Regions from separate parts of the Companilactobacillus muriivasis genome, predicted to be linked through region 2. Evidence: a T-box and tRNA genes for the amino acid it is inferred to sense, from the RefSeq annotation. Region 2 holds a T-box; the other holds one or more tRNA genes.
What was found. The T-box of region 2 lies ahead of asnS (asparagine--tRNA ligase). A T-box ahead of a tRNA ligase gene usually reads a tRNA of that ligase, here a tRNA-Asn.

Region 1 (7,463 bases), on a different contig from region 2:
AACGGTGCTAAGATGTGGGTCTTGGGTCAAGGTAATCTAGTTACGGTGAAATCTCCACAGAGTTTGATTGCGGCAGTTAAAAAAGAACTTCAAGAAACTTTGGATGGTTATTAATTTTTTCAATACAAAAGGACGGTCAAATTGACCGCCCTTTTTGTGTACTATTTATTCCTCTTTACGTTTAAAACCAAACCAACCAATAATTCCTAACATTGTCGTACCTAACCATGCTAGATTATTAGTTTTATCACTTGTTTGAGGCAATTTTGAACCAGTTGAAATTGTTGATGCATTAACTTTATTAATTGCATTGCTTTGGTTCAGAAGTGCCCGTGATACTGGGTTATCTGTATTCAATGATTGATTATAATTATATTTTTTATCAGATTGTGTATAACTCCCGCTTTTAGGAGCAGCCTTTATTAGATTCTGACCAATATTGATAACTCCTGAGTTATTGGAACCGAAGTCGCTATTCGAAGATGAATTATCCTTAGAATTACCAGAATTGTCAGAGCTCCCCGAGTTATCTGGATTGCCTGAAGGTTCACTTGGTGTAGATGGTTCTGTTGGTGTTGTCGGATCAACAGGTTTAACTGGATTTGTAGGCTCAGTTGGCTCAGTTTTACTACCATCATCTGAGCCAGTACCTGGATTACTTGGTTCAACTGGAGTTGATGGATTGCCTGGTTTGTCCGGTGTTTCTGGATTATCTGGTTTATCAGGCTTAATGGGCTTTGTCGGTTCGCCAGAATCCGGCTTATCAGTGTCTCCGCTAGTACTTGGAGCTTTTTTAGTATACGTTACCTGATCGGTAGTCGCGATTGTATCGTCATTTACTATTGCATCAACTTGAGTTGGTTCAAATGAATCATATCCGTCGACTTCAGGGACATCAACTTTTACATGTGTGCCGACTTGACCAGTAACGCCTTTTACAACGGGATTAGTGGCCAAATTACTTGGAATCGTGACATCAGCTGTGACCATTTCCTTGGTGAGATGAAGTTCAAGTCTATTAATTCCATACCAGCCAGTATCTTGACCGCCAGAATTCATAGTAACTTCAATCGTTACGTTTTCTCCCTGATATTTTTCTGGAAGAGTTAATGCATCGTAATATTCATTATAGGTTAGTTGAGTCCCATCAAGCGAAAAATTTAATCCTGCTAAATCTTTGTCCACCAAATTTAGCTTTTTCTCGATTGCTGTTTTGATCCCCAATGCCTGTGTATAAGTCGCATATGAATCTACTTGTAAACCGCCTTGATCAGCGAACGCCCCATCACCAATCGTACTGATATTTTTACTATTATTAATAATTTGTAAATCATTGCCTTTAAAAGCATCATTACCTAAATTATCAAGATGGCCATTGAAATCTACTCTAGTTAAACTATTACCTTCAAATGCCCTTTCACCAACATTAGTCACACTCGCTGGAACAACTAATGTATTGGCCAATTTATTGTCCTGAAATGAAGATGTACCAATCGTTATGGCCTTAGAATTTATTACTAAACCAGTAAGTTTATTATTAGAAAACGAATTGTCACCAATATAATTTATATTATCTGGCAACGTCAAAGTACCCTGCAAATCATTATTTTCAAAAACTGCAGTATTCAATCTAGTTAGCGAATTGCTTAACTTTACACTAGTAAGTTTATTATTAGCAAACGCTTGGTCACCCATTTGTGATATCTGGTCTGGTAACGTCAATTCACCAGTAATTTCGTTATTTTCAAAAACTCCAGTATTTAGCACTGTTATCTTATTATTCAATTTCAGACCAGTAATTTTATTGTTGGCAAAAGCATGATCACCCATTTGTACTATCTGATCAGGCAATGTCAGTTGATCAGTAATTTCGTTATTCTCGAAAACCCCAGTATTAAGTACCGTCAACTTATCATTAAAGTTAACTCCTGTGATTTTGTTATTAGTAAACGCATGGTCTCCTAATCCTGTTAGATTCTCAGGTAATGTTATGACTCCACCAATTTGATTATTTTCAAAAACTGAAGTATTAATATTTTTAAGACTTTTACCCAAAGTTAATTCAGTTATTTGATTATTTTCAAAAGCTTCATTGGCAATATCAGTTGTTTTATCAGGAATAACTAATTTATCAATATCATTATCTTTAAAAGCAGAATCATTAATTTGAGCAACCTGATTCAAATCAACATCCGTCAACCTGTTATCCTCAAACGCATTATCACCAATCGACCAAATACCATTGGGAAAACTAACTGAAGTCAACTTGTTCCCTTTAAAAGCACCCTGTGAAATCCACTGCAAATTATTACCCAGAGTAACCGAAGTCAAGCCGTCCACGATCGACAAGTTATCATTGCTACTGCCGTCATTATTAAAAGCATTATCACCAATTGCGATAACTGGTTGCCCATTGTAAGTATCCGGAATCGTAATATCCGTTGAATACTTGGGAGCAACTCCACCATTAGCAGCCTTTTGAGCCGCACCGGTATATCCAGTTACAGTGTAATAACCATTAGCATCTTTGCTAAAGCTGAAATCAGATGTTTCGTCAGTATCCTCTTGGACTTTGTTATCCGCTACATCAATTGATTTATCAGTATCATCAGTCTTCGTGACATCCAAAGTTGAATTCTCTTCTTGAGAGCCCTTATCCATTGCGGCATCAGAATCATCTCCAGATTCTTCATCCCCAGTATCAGACTCTGAAACACTTTTATCTTGGGTATCTGAATTACCACCAACAGTATTTCCAGCTTGAGTATCAGATGTACTTTCATCCTCAGTCTTTGACTCAACAGAATCACCAGTTTGTTTACCAACGCTAGAAGAATCATCGGAATCGCCTGAAGTACTATCACTTTCAGAATCATCCTCGACAACTTCTTTATCTGGATCATCTGCAACAACGACTGCTTTATTACCTGAACCGGATGTTGGATCCGCTTTAACATTGGTTTCCGCCATCATACCAGCACTCAAACCGACTAACGTGGCGCTGGCTACCAATAAATTGCGCTCAATTTTACGTGTATTTATCAATTAAAAAATACCAATCACCCGTATATTCACAGATGTCCTTTCGTTAATATAAATTAATTTATACAAGACGATATTAATCTTAACATAATTACTTAAAATCACTTTATAAAAAGGTATCTTTATAAATATGACTAAATTGTGTTAATCTGTGCCAATCATTCATAAAGAAAACTATTTTTATTTAAACTTATGACAAATTCTACTTTGATGATCCACGTCATACGAAAAATCATCAAATATATTTTACCTACTGGACTAAGTATAAAGCTACTTCAACTTCTAGTTAAACCCTTTGAGGACAAGAAAAAAGAGAAACGCTACGCGTTTCTCCTGGGAGTTTGTATCATATTTCATTATCTAAAATGTATCTATAACCATTAGCAAGTACATTATAACAGCATTGCCAAACTATTTCATGTATTCGAACTGTATTTCCTAAAAATCAACTAAATTTAGATAATCTATTATTTGATAAATGCAACAATAAATTATAAATCGCACTGATGCTTATATTTTGACGATATTAGGCCTATTTTGGATCAAAGTTTTGCGAATAAAAAACTGGAAGATGAATACGATCGGCAAACTGCTGACTTAGCCCACAAACGTTGGATTAAAGACGACAAGAAGACCGTTTCCATGGAGGACATAATGGAAGAGTTTGCCAATCTTTCGTAAGTTATAAACTTTGATTCAAGCACGATTGATAACCATCAGGCCCAATCAATGATTCACTGGCTATGTCATAATATCGATGGTATTGATGAACTTAAAACGAACTTAAAACAATTAGCTATCCACTTGTGGGTGGCTTTTTTGTTCGAATTTTAGAGTTAGTGATTGTTCAATTATCATTTCAAAAAATAAAAAGACCTAATCCTACAAATAATAGAATTAGGTAAATTTCAAATAATTAAATTTTTGAGAGTCTTTTTACTACAGATGAAATTTTCGGATTATTTAGAATTTCGTTTGTATTCTTTTTAATCTCATCTTTATCATTAAATAATTTCTTTGCAAAATCTTTTTTCGATGTAGATTTAATCAAGTCATTTTTAGATAGTGGCTGTTTTAAATTATATGCAGGCATTTTCATAATAAAGACCTCTTTCGTATTAGTGTAATGAATAATCGAATCAAAGTATAATTTGTTGTGCGCATAAAAAAGCCCCCTCCCTCAATCGAGAGCCATTTCTGGAAAAACATCGAATGAGAGAGGAGAAATTTAAATGACTAATGCTAGTTGAGTGTTATTGCAGTAACACTCGGAGTGAAATTCTATCAATTAATAGTAACTTCGAAATAATACTATCATGTTGCCTTATCTTTTGAAACACAAAAGCTTACTTCAATAACTTTCCATGATAACCTTCAACGTGAGTCTCATAGTGTTCAGACTTATCTTTAATAAGATCATAAGTATGCTGAATTTCATGGAGACGTTTAGCAATCGTATCCAATTGTTCACGCAACAAGTCTTTTCTCGCCTCGAGCGTAGCATCACCCTGTTTGAATAACGTGATATATTCGATTAAATATTCAATACTTACTCCAGCATCACGCATACACTTGGCAAAATTAATCCATTCAAGATCTTCTTCATCATAGTCTCGATAGCCTGCTTCATTGCGGCTTACTGGAGGAATGGCACCCTCACGTTCCCAATAACGTAATGTATCAGCTGGAATATTAAATTTAGCAGAAACTTCTTTTATTCTCATAATGACCACATTTTACCATGGTTGGTCGGTTGGACCTACTGTAAACTCACTAACATTTGTATCGGCCGGTTGGTCAATCGCAAAAGCAATCACATTGGCTACACGCTCAGGACTAATTTCATATTCATCATAAAGAGCTTGAGCACCCTTCAAAGTTTTCTTGTCAGTCGTAGTAGATAACAATTCAGTCTTAATAGCTGCCGGATAAATTGTTGCTGTACGGATATGACTGTTTTCTTGAGCAGATTCCATTCTCAAAACTTCCATTAAATCACGGACAGCCCACTTAGTAGCACCATAAACTGCACCACCTGGATAGGCTTTGAGACCAGCAACTGACGATGTTGTTATAACATGACCAGATTTTTGTGCTTTGAATGTTGGCAAAACTGCTGCGATTCCATTGAGGACACCTTTGATATTAACGTCAACCATGCTATTCCACTCATCGGTCTTCAATTCAGATAATGGTGAGTTAGGCATCAATCCAGCATTCAAAAAGATAACATCCAGCTTACCAAAAGTATCCTTAGCAAATTGAACAATTTTTTTATTAGCTTCTGCATCAGTCACATCGATTGTTTGATAAACGGCAGTTCCACCGTCTGATTCAATTTCTTTAACCAATTGTTGAAGCTTGTCCTCACGACGAGCACCTAAAACTAATTTTGCACCTTTACTTGCCAATAGTTTAGCTGTTGCGGCTCCAATACCAGATGAAGCACCTGTAATTAAAACAACTTTATCTTTAATCATATTTAAAACATCCCTTCGAAATTCGATAACCAAATACTAAACCTTTGAGTCGACTTCAAGGCAAGAGATATTTTTAAATAATTTTTTTATTCACGGATACCTTGTTGGGCATGGATTACGAGAATTATTTTGCACGGTTATTATTCCAACATCAAAATACGTGTGCCGTGCAAAATTTGTGCAAAGTAACTTCAAATTTCTCTATTTTTCTTCAAAACAAAAAGAGCTAAAAGCCTCTGTATCAGCTTTTAGCTCTTCTTTGATTTTCTTTAAACCACTCAATATGCCGTGTGCAGGAGTCGAACCTGTGACCGCCGGTTTACGATACCGATGCTCTACCAACTGAGCTAACACGGCTTAATAAAAAAATTACACCTAATTCCTATGAACTAGAAACTAGATGTAATTTATTTGACACCTAGGTAAATCCTAAGTATTTTCAACTCCGGTTGTCAGACTCGAACTGACGACAACCTGATTAACAGTCAGGTGCTCTACCAACTGAGCTAAACCGGAATAATTTAACAGCTCTTTAACAGAACTATTAAATTTTATCAATTTATAGACTTGAGGTCAATAACTATTTGGCATTTTCTTTAGTAATTTTTGTTACGCCACCCATGTATGGAACCAATACATCAGGAATAGTTACAGAACCGTCTTCGTTTTGATAATTTTCAAGGATTGCGGCAACAGTACGACCAGCAGCAAGACCTGAACCATTCAATGTGTGAGCCAACTTAGTCTTACCATTTTCGTCACGATATCTAATGTGAGCACGACGAGCTTGGAAATCAAGACAGTTAGAACAACTTGAAACTTCACGATACTTGTCTTGGGCAGGCATCCAAACTTCAAGGTCATAAGTCTTAGCTGAACTGAAACTGGCATCCCCACTTGAAAGCACGATAACGTGATATGGAAGTCCCAATTGTTTCAAAATGTTTTCTGCATTAGCAGTTAATTTTTCTAGTTCATTGTATGATTCTTCAGGTTTTGAAACTTTAACCATTTCAACCTTATTAAATTGGTGCATTCTGATCAAACCACGAGTATCACGACCAGCTGAACCTGCTTCAGAACGGAAGCATGGTGTCAAAGCTGTAACATACTTAGGCAAATCTTTTTCATCCAAAATCTTGTCAGCAAAGTAGTTTGTCAAAGGAACTTCGGCTGTAGGAATCAATGTCAAAGGATTTTCGTCAACTGTAACGGTATAAACATCTTCAGTAAACTTAGGGAATTGACTTGTACCAAACATGGCGTTGTTGTTAACCAAGTATGGAGGGATTACTTCTGTGTAACCTTCCTTTTGGTGTTGATCCAACATGAAGTTATAAACAGCACGTTCTAGACGAGCACCCATTCCGATATAGTAAACGAAACGTGAACCAGCAACTTTAGTAGCTTGTTCAAAGTCCAAGATACCTAGTTCTTCACCGATATCCCAGTGATGACGAGGCTTGAAACCTTCTGTAGGAATAGCGCCGACTTTTCTGATTTCAACATTTGTGCTGTCGTCAGGGCCAACAGGAACTGAATCATCAGGAATGTTAGGTAGACGAACTAAGATATAGTTCATTTTGCCTTCTGCTTCTTCAAGTTCAGCATCGATTTTCTTGATATCAGCACCGACTTGTTTCATAGCAGCAATTTCGTCACTAGCGTCTTCTTTATTACGTTTCTTAGTAGCGATACCTTGAGAAACATCGTTACGCTTCTTCTTTAAAGTTTCAGTTTGAACAAGTAAATCACGACGTTTTTCATCGTATGAAAGTAATTCATCGATTTCGTCAGCTGTTACGCCACGTGATGATAGTTTGTTCTTGATAAAATCAGGATCTTTTCTGATTAGTTTGATGTCTAACATGTGTTTTTTCTCTCCCTTGTTGTTTTTTGTTAATGCGTTACTTATGATTCTATAAGCTTGCCTGAATTATA
Region 2 (7,463 bases):
TCCAATTATAATTTGTAATAATATGTTTAAATTAGATGAGTTGATACAACTGCATGAACATATCTTTTTCGTTTCTGATCAGCTTCGTATTCGCTCTAAGGAACTCTTAAATGAGATTAGTTTTTTTGAAATTCATACGCTCGATGATCCGAATAATTTAGCGGAATTTATTGAGGCAATTAGTCAAACAATTTATCAGGAAAAATAAAAGGAAACTCGAATTAATGATACGAAATTCGAGTTTCCTTTTTTTGCTAGTATGAGGATATTTACAAATCATTGGTATTTTTCAATCGATTTTCAAGTAAGCAGGCATCCATAATAACTGTTGGTTTATTACAGACTATGTCCAATCCAAGGGCTTTATCGGTGTAATTGTTGGTTTAATCTTTGTCTGTGATACGAGGTATATGATTGCGTTATATCAAGAAATTAAATCACAGAAACTTTCATCTCTCAAAAGAATCTAATAAAGGCTATAATAATAATTGAAAATAGTTATTCAAAGCAGGTGAATTTATGAATACTGCAGCATCAGTTATTACTAAAACCAAAGTCCAACCACAGCTGCAAACCAATGCTAAGAAGAAGCATGTTGGTATTCTCAGTGGTGCATTCAATCCGATTCATAATGGGCATTTGATGATTGCTGAACAAGTTTATGAACAGTTGGATCTCGACAAAATTTTATTTATTCCGGACAAAATTCCACCCCATCGTGGTATTAGTCGTTATATTCCGAAAGTTAGTGTCGATGATCGAATCAATATGGTCAAATTTGGAATTAGAGATAATCCCCATTTTGAGCTTGATATGACTGATATTGACCTCGGCGGTGTCAGCTATACGTATGAGACTATCAAGCATTTGAAGGAACGTAATCCGAATACTGAATATTATTTGATTGTTGGCTACGATATGGTCGAAAATTTGCCGAAATGGTCGCATATTGAGGAACTTGTGAAAGAAGTTCATTTCGTTGGTGTCTGTCGTAAAGGCTTTGAAAAAAAGTCTGATTACCCAGTTTTATGGGTCAATACACCAGTAATTGAGATTAGTTCGACTGTCATTCGTCAGCGTGTGCGTGAGGGTAAATCGCTCAAGTACTTTGTTCCTGATGACGTTGCTTGGTATATCAAAGATAAAGGAATCTATAAAAAATAATTTCAGCTCGTCGCAATTGATGTGACGGGCTTTTTTTGTACTTTCGGAATTTGTCTTGTGTTTAAAAGTGACAAACTTACAAGTAAATTTATAAAATGGAATTAGGTTAAGAAAGTCACAAATTGGGAGGTTGGCTTTATGAGGAAAAGAATTATTATGACTGCAACAGGGTTATCGATGGGGAGAATGTTAACCTTTGCAGTCGTTTATAAACCGCATGTATCGAGCTTGTCCAATACAGAAATGGTTTTGGCCGCCGCTGAAGAGAATCCAGAATTCATTCTTTATAATAATATGACATTAGTACCATATGATGCTAAGGATGGCGGGACTGTTGGAGATGACTTCGAAACAAATTCAAATAATTTATTGGACTATGTAGCAAATTTCCATATCTTTGCGAGACATGCCAATTTAGAAGCACATACTGGCGGAAATATGGCAGTTGAAAAAGTAACTGGAACAAATAATTTTGGTACAGCCGGAGATGGAACACATCTTCAAAGAGAAGTTTATTATATTCAGAATTTAGCTGAGTGTGCGAATAGTTCATTTATTACTAAGTCAGATGCAAGAGATAACAAGGCTGTATTTGGTAGTGAAATGACAATTCATACCGCTAATGATTTAAAAGAGGTTCATGTAAATAGTATTAAGATGGACCATTTAAGTCATGAAGAGGTGTATCAGGATAAAGAAAAAAATCAATATATTAACTTTAATCAAGCATTCTCTGTTTTAAATGATAAATCAAAGGAATTAGCTGGAAGAACTCCAGATACAAGTCTTAAAAATAGTGATTTGGGAGATCAAAATAAAAGAACTATTGATATTTCAAAATATGAAGAGGATGGAAAGCATGAAATTGTAATTAATTTGGCACCTGAAGTTTTGACATTGAATCGACCTTTAAATATTAATGATTTAATCGATGACAAATCTGGAACAACAATCATCATTAATGTTGATACTAATGGAGTAAAAAAATATGTTATGAGTTCGGAAATTAATCTGAATTATATGGGAAAAAATGGTAGCAGACCGAATCAAGTTACAGAGTTTTTTGAAGATAATAATTTACTATGGAATTTCTATGATAGTACTGCCAAAGATATGTTGTATAGGGGTGAAGTTGTTGTGGATCAAAGATTTTCAGGGAGTGTACTAGCCCCTGAAGCTACAATTACTGCAGAAAAAAATTTGGATGGAAATATCGTTGCTTCTAGAGTAAATATCAAAGCCCAAAGTCACAGATGGGATTTACAGGATACTAATGAAATTGAAGAGGAAGATATTGAAGTTCCAGGTGTTGAAACTCCAGATCCGCCAGATAAAGAAAATCCGGATCCACCGGAACCAGAAAATCCAGAGCCACAGCCTGAACCTGAACCAGAGCCAGAGCCAGAGCCAGAGCCAGAACCAGAGCCAGAACCAGATCCGGAACCACAACCCGAACCAGAAACACCTGACCCAGAAGATATTCCAGAAGTTCCAAACACACCAGATCCAGAGCTACCAGATTTACCAAACCTAGAAATCCCCGAGCCAGAACCAGAAGTAGATCCCGGTTTAACGCCAGAAACAGATTCATCAGCTGAAAGTCCATATATTGAAGAAGTTGATGAGAATGCAAATCCAAACAATCCTTTAATGGAGCCGGTAGTTGAAAGCATTGCCAGTCAAGATGCTCCATTGCCAAAGGAAAGTGCTGGAGAAATGATTACTAACGATACTAGTGACTCAAGTAGCTCATTACCAAAAACCTCGAATCGTGATACATTCAGATTCTTGGGAATGATTTTTGGAGTACTGTTAGCAATGTTTGGTTTTAAACGTAAAAAGAAGAAGGTAGATGTTGATTAAAAATAAAGGCCTTTCGCAGTCACTGCAAAAGGTCTTTTTTTGATGGAATAGTTTTTAAAACTAAATTTAATTTTTCATTCAATGACAGCGTTCCATCAATCACTAAATCAGCATCATTACTGACAAATTTATCATGATCAACAAAGATAGGGCGAGCAAAGTCGAGATAAGTTCTCATCCATGACATAATTTCATCAGTTGATTTATCTTGATAGTCGCGGGTAATCTGACGAGCCAAACAAATATCCAATGGAGTTTTAATATAAATCACTTTATCAATAAACGGCTTCAAAGTTTTATTCTTATATCCGAAAGGAAAATCAATCAGGATAAATGGATAATGATTATTAACTTTCTTCAAATCTGCCATTAAAGCACTAATGTCGTATTGATTAACTGCATCCTTTACTGGTGTATCAATTGGTGGCGCTGATGGAAGGGCATCAATATTATAATCGTCAAAAGAAATCACGAAACTATTTAATTTTTTATTTAGGGCATTGATTAAAGTTGTTTTACCACCACCTGTAACACCGCTAACAACGACAACATAACTAGATTTCAAATAATCATCTCATTTAATTTTTGAGTTGATTATATAGCTAATGGAAAAAAATAACACCCACAAAGGGATGTTATTAAGAATTGACTCGTTGACGTTCTGTTTGCATGTGCGTATCTGCCAACAATAATGTGTATGAGTTAACGCCGAAGAAAGCGATAATTACCATCAAGCCAGTTAGGAAAAATCCCAGGAACATGAATCCTAATCCTAGCAATAATCCAAAGACTGCGAAACAACGCATCATATTTTTTGAAATTGTTACCAAACTCTGTTCACTCTTAAAAGCATAGTGATAAATTGTATCAATTTTTTCAACGCGATTGTCGATTGGTTCAGCTTTATGAACTGCCAAAGTTAATTGATATGGTTCAAAGTCATCAACGATGCTGTCTTCGCCATACTCATCCGTGACAACCTTTTTATAGTTACCGCCGGCAATTGAAAGTGTAGGGTACGAATCTTGTGCTAAGGCCATTTTAAGACCCTTAGTCAAAGGAATTGTCCCAATATTAATGATTTTGGAATTCCAGAATCGTGCCAAGACGTAAACTGTGTTGTTAGTAACGTGCAAGTCGACGTCAGCAAGATCCAAATTCTCAAGTTGATAAATTTGAAAGATAAATTTATTCTTCAATATTTGTTTATTATTCAAACCCTCATAAATATCCTTCGGGTTAACATCGTGTACGTAATTGATATATTGTTCAATGAATGTTTTTGAATCAGCAGATAAATTGATATTTTTATTAATTAAGATAGTCATATTTCCCCCAAAAGATGTAACAACTAAACCCAGTATAACAAAAATGTATGCGCTTTTGTGGAAATCTATGAAAACGTTTTAGTTTATTCACTAATGCGGTGATTTAACCAATTTATTAATAATGTACTTATAATATTTTGCTGTTTCGCGTTGCTGATAGATGCAGCATTATCGCCAGACTGCTTGCCGTAGCTACCAAAGCCACCATGATTACCACCAGAAATCTGTTCATAAATAGTATTATTTGGCAGTAATTTTTTAGCTTTTTTATAATTGGTATAGTTTAAAACTCCGTCATTTGTTCCAGTTAGTGAGATAATTGGTACTTTTATTTCATGTAAATCACCTTTTTTTTCAGGATAACTTGCTAAAAGGAAGACTCCTTTGAGCTTTTTTGAATGATTTTTGGCATAACGACAAGCCATCGTGCCACCTAGGGAATGACCGCCGATAACGTAATCGGAATTGCCTTGTACCTTGGCTGCTGCATTAGCATTTAAGACAGCTAAGTCGAGTAGAAAACGAACGATATAAACGCTGTAACCCGCTTGTGCCACCTTGTTAGCCCAGATACTGTAACTCTTGGGATCAACTAAAGCACCCGGGTAAAAGATGACTTTAGGCTTGCTGTCATCACCAGAAAACTTGATGGTATTGTCTATAATCGTACTATTTTCCGCCGCAGAATTGGCTGCCGTGGATGGTTGATACTCCTTATTTTTGACCACAGCAAGCATGATTAACACCAGTGCGAGAAGTGTAATGACAATGCCAAGTAGCCATTTTACTGATTTTTTCATAATTTAAACCCCGATCCTAAAATATCTATATAAAAACGTATGTGTTAGTTGATAATCTGATACTAATGTTTCGTTGTCTAAAGTAATCTGGCTATAAATATATTTGTATACTTTTACATTCAATTTTTACCGGATTAACTAGTCGGAAGAGCTGGGAAATATTTGTGTGCCGTGGTAGTGGTATAAGGACGGGAAATTTTTCCCGTCCTTATACCACCGGGCGTGTTTGGAGACTTGACGAACTGTATCAAGGCTTCAAACCGAGGTTCGAGACCGTACTTTGGCTCGGGCCGTACCGCACAGCTAGTGAATATTTCCCAGCTCTGGAGACGGGATCACCATACGTATATCAATATTGTACTTTACAACCTGTATAAAAATATGCTACATTTAAGAAAATTAATATGTTTTAGATATTAAAAGAAGGAGTACTATATACTTTATCCACAGGGAGTCAAGGGTAGTGAGAGCTTGGCGTGTCGGTATATACGAAAAACATCTTTGTTCTTCTAGCTGAAATTTCGAGAGTAGGTTTAGACGTCAACCAGTACGTTACAATTGGCAAGTATTTAATGTACTTTGAGGTGTTTTTTTATAAAAAACTTGGGTGGTACCGCGGAAAGATCTTTCGTCCCTTTTATTGGGGATGGAGGATCTTTTTTTCGTCTATAGTATTCCGAGAATATAAGGAGAAATCAATGCAAAACGTTTTAGTTAAAGATTTATACAAAAAAGAATTTGCTGACGGTGACCAAATCACTGTTTCTGGTTGGATTCGTACAATCAGAGGTTCAAAACGAGTTGGCTTTATTGAATTAAATGACGGTTCATTCTTTAAGAATGTTCAAGTTGTTATGACTAGCGATATGGAAAATTACGCTGAAGTTGTTAAGTTCCCAATCAGTACAACTATCAAGGTTGTTGGTGAATTGGCACTAACTCCTAAGGCACAACAACCTTTCGAAATTCACGCTACTGAAATTATTGAAGAAGGTGCTTCTGACGCCGATTATCCATTACAAAAGAAGGCTCACTCATACGAATTTATGAGATCAATTGCCCATTTGCGTCCTAGAACTAACACATTCTATTCAGTATTCCGTATCCGTTCACTAGCTGCTTTTGCTATCCACGAATACCTGCAACAACACGATTTCGTTTATGTTCACACACCAATCATCACTAGTTCTGATGCCGAAGGTGCCGGTGAAATGTTTGAAGTAACAACTTTGGACATGAACAACGTACCTAAGACAGACGATGGCAAAGTTGATTACAGTGAAGACTTCTTTAGAAAAGAAACTAACCTAACAGTTAGTGGACAACTGGAAGTTGAACCATTTGCTTTGGCATTTAGAAACGTTTATACATTCGGTCCTACATTTAGAGCTGAAAACTCACATACTGGTCGTCACGCATCTGAATTCTGGATGATTGAACCAGAAATGGCTTTCGCTGACTTGAAAGATGAAATGGATTGTTCAGAAGAGTTGTTGAAGTATGTTATTAACTACGTTATGGATCATGCTAAAGAAGAATTAGATTTCTTGAACGAAAACGTTGATAATACTTTGATTGACCGTTTGAAAGCTACAGCTGGCGAAGAATTTGCCCATGTAACTTATACTGACGCTATCGATATTTTGGAAAAAGCAACAGATGTTGAATTCGAAGTTAAACCTTACTGGGGACTTGACTTAGATTCAGAACATGAACGTTACTTATCAGAAAAAGTTTACAAGAAGCCAGTATTTATTACTGACTATCCAAAGGAATTCAAGGCATTCTACATGCGTGCTAATGAAGATGGCAAGACCGTTGCTGCAGCTGACTTGTTAGTTCCCGAAATCGGTGAATTAATTGGTGGTTCACAACGTGAGGAACGTCTTGATAAGCTAGAAGCAAGAATGGCTGAACTTGATATGAACGAAGACGACTACAAGTGGTACTTAGAATTACGTAAGTATGGTGGTACAGTTCACTCAGGTTTCGGTATTGGATTTGAAAGATTGATCATGTACATCACAGGTATGGAAAATATCAGAGATGTCATTGCTTATCCTAGAACACCAGGTAATGCTGAGTTTTAGAGAGTGGAGCAAGCCCGGGAATTTCCGAGCATTTGCATGACTTCACGAATTATCCGCAGAACTTTGCGGATGATTTGGGAAGTTAGGCAAAGCGGAAGAAATTGGCTTGTGGAACTCGTTTCAGTTAGAGAGCAGAACAAGGGAGGTCAGCTCCTGAGCGGAGGGAGTTGCCCTTGTGTAGCTCGTTTTAGAGCCACTGCCAATATATAATTATCAAA

Region 1: it has a tRNA-Asn gene. The T-box ahead of asnS (asparagine--tRNA ligase) is inferred to sense a tRNA for this amino acid. The anticodon was not compared.

Annotation. Positions count from the first base shown of each region.
Region 1 is NZ_BTTQ01000011.1:17,443-24,905, reverse strand. Features, by position in the region: gene AAA923_RS11110 (helix-turn-helix transcriptional regulator) at 1-114, shown strand, start outside; gene AAA923_RS11105 (leucine-rich repeat protein) at 166-3,045, opposite strand; gene AAA923_RS12345 (DUF6290 family protein) at 3,580-3,723, shown strand; gene AAA923_RS11100 (hypothetical protein) at 3,959-4,141, opposite strand; gene AAA923_RS11095 (MerR family transcriptional regulator) at 4,389-4,766, opposite strand; gene AAA923_RS11090 (SDR family oxidoreductase) at 4,779-5,522, opposite strand; tRNA gene AAA923_RS11085 (tRNA-Thr) at 5,807-5,879, opposite strand; tRNA gene AAA923_RS11080 (tRNA-Asn) at 5,966-6,038, opposite strand; gene serS (serine--tRNA ligase) at 6,103-7,392, opposite strand.
Region 2 is NZ_BTTQ01000002.1:69,094-76,556, forward strand. Features, by position in the region: gene AAA923_RS03145 (HTH domain-containing protein) at 1-208, shown strand, start outside; gene AAA923_RS03150 (nicotinate-nucleotide adenylyltransferase) at 520-1,164, shown strand; gene AAA923_RS03155 (collagen-binding domain-containing protein) at 1,303-3,027, shown strand; gene AAA923_RS03160 (nucleoside/nucleotide kinase family protein) at 3,047-3,592, opposite strand; gene AAA923_RS03165 (hypothetical protein) at 3,666-4,355, opposite strand; gene AAA923_RS03170 (alpha/beta hydrolase) at 4,439-5,155, opposite strand; T-box leader at 5,562-5,794, shown strand; gene asnS (asparagine--tRNA ligase) at 5,854-7,245, shown strand.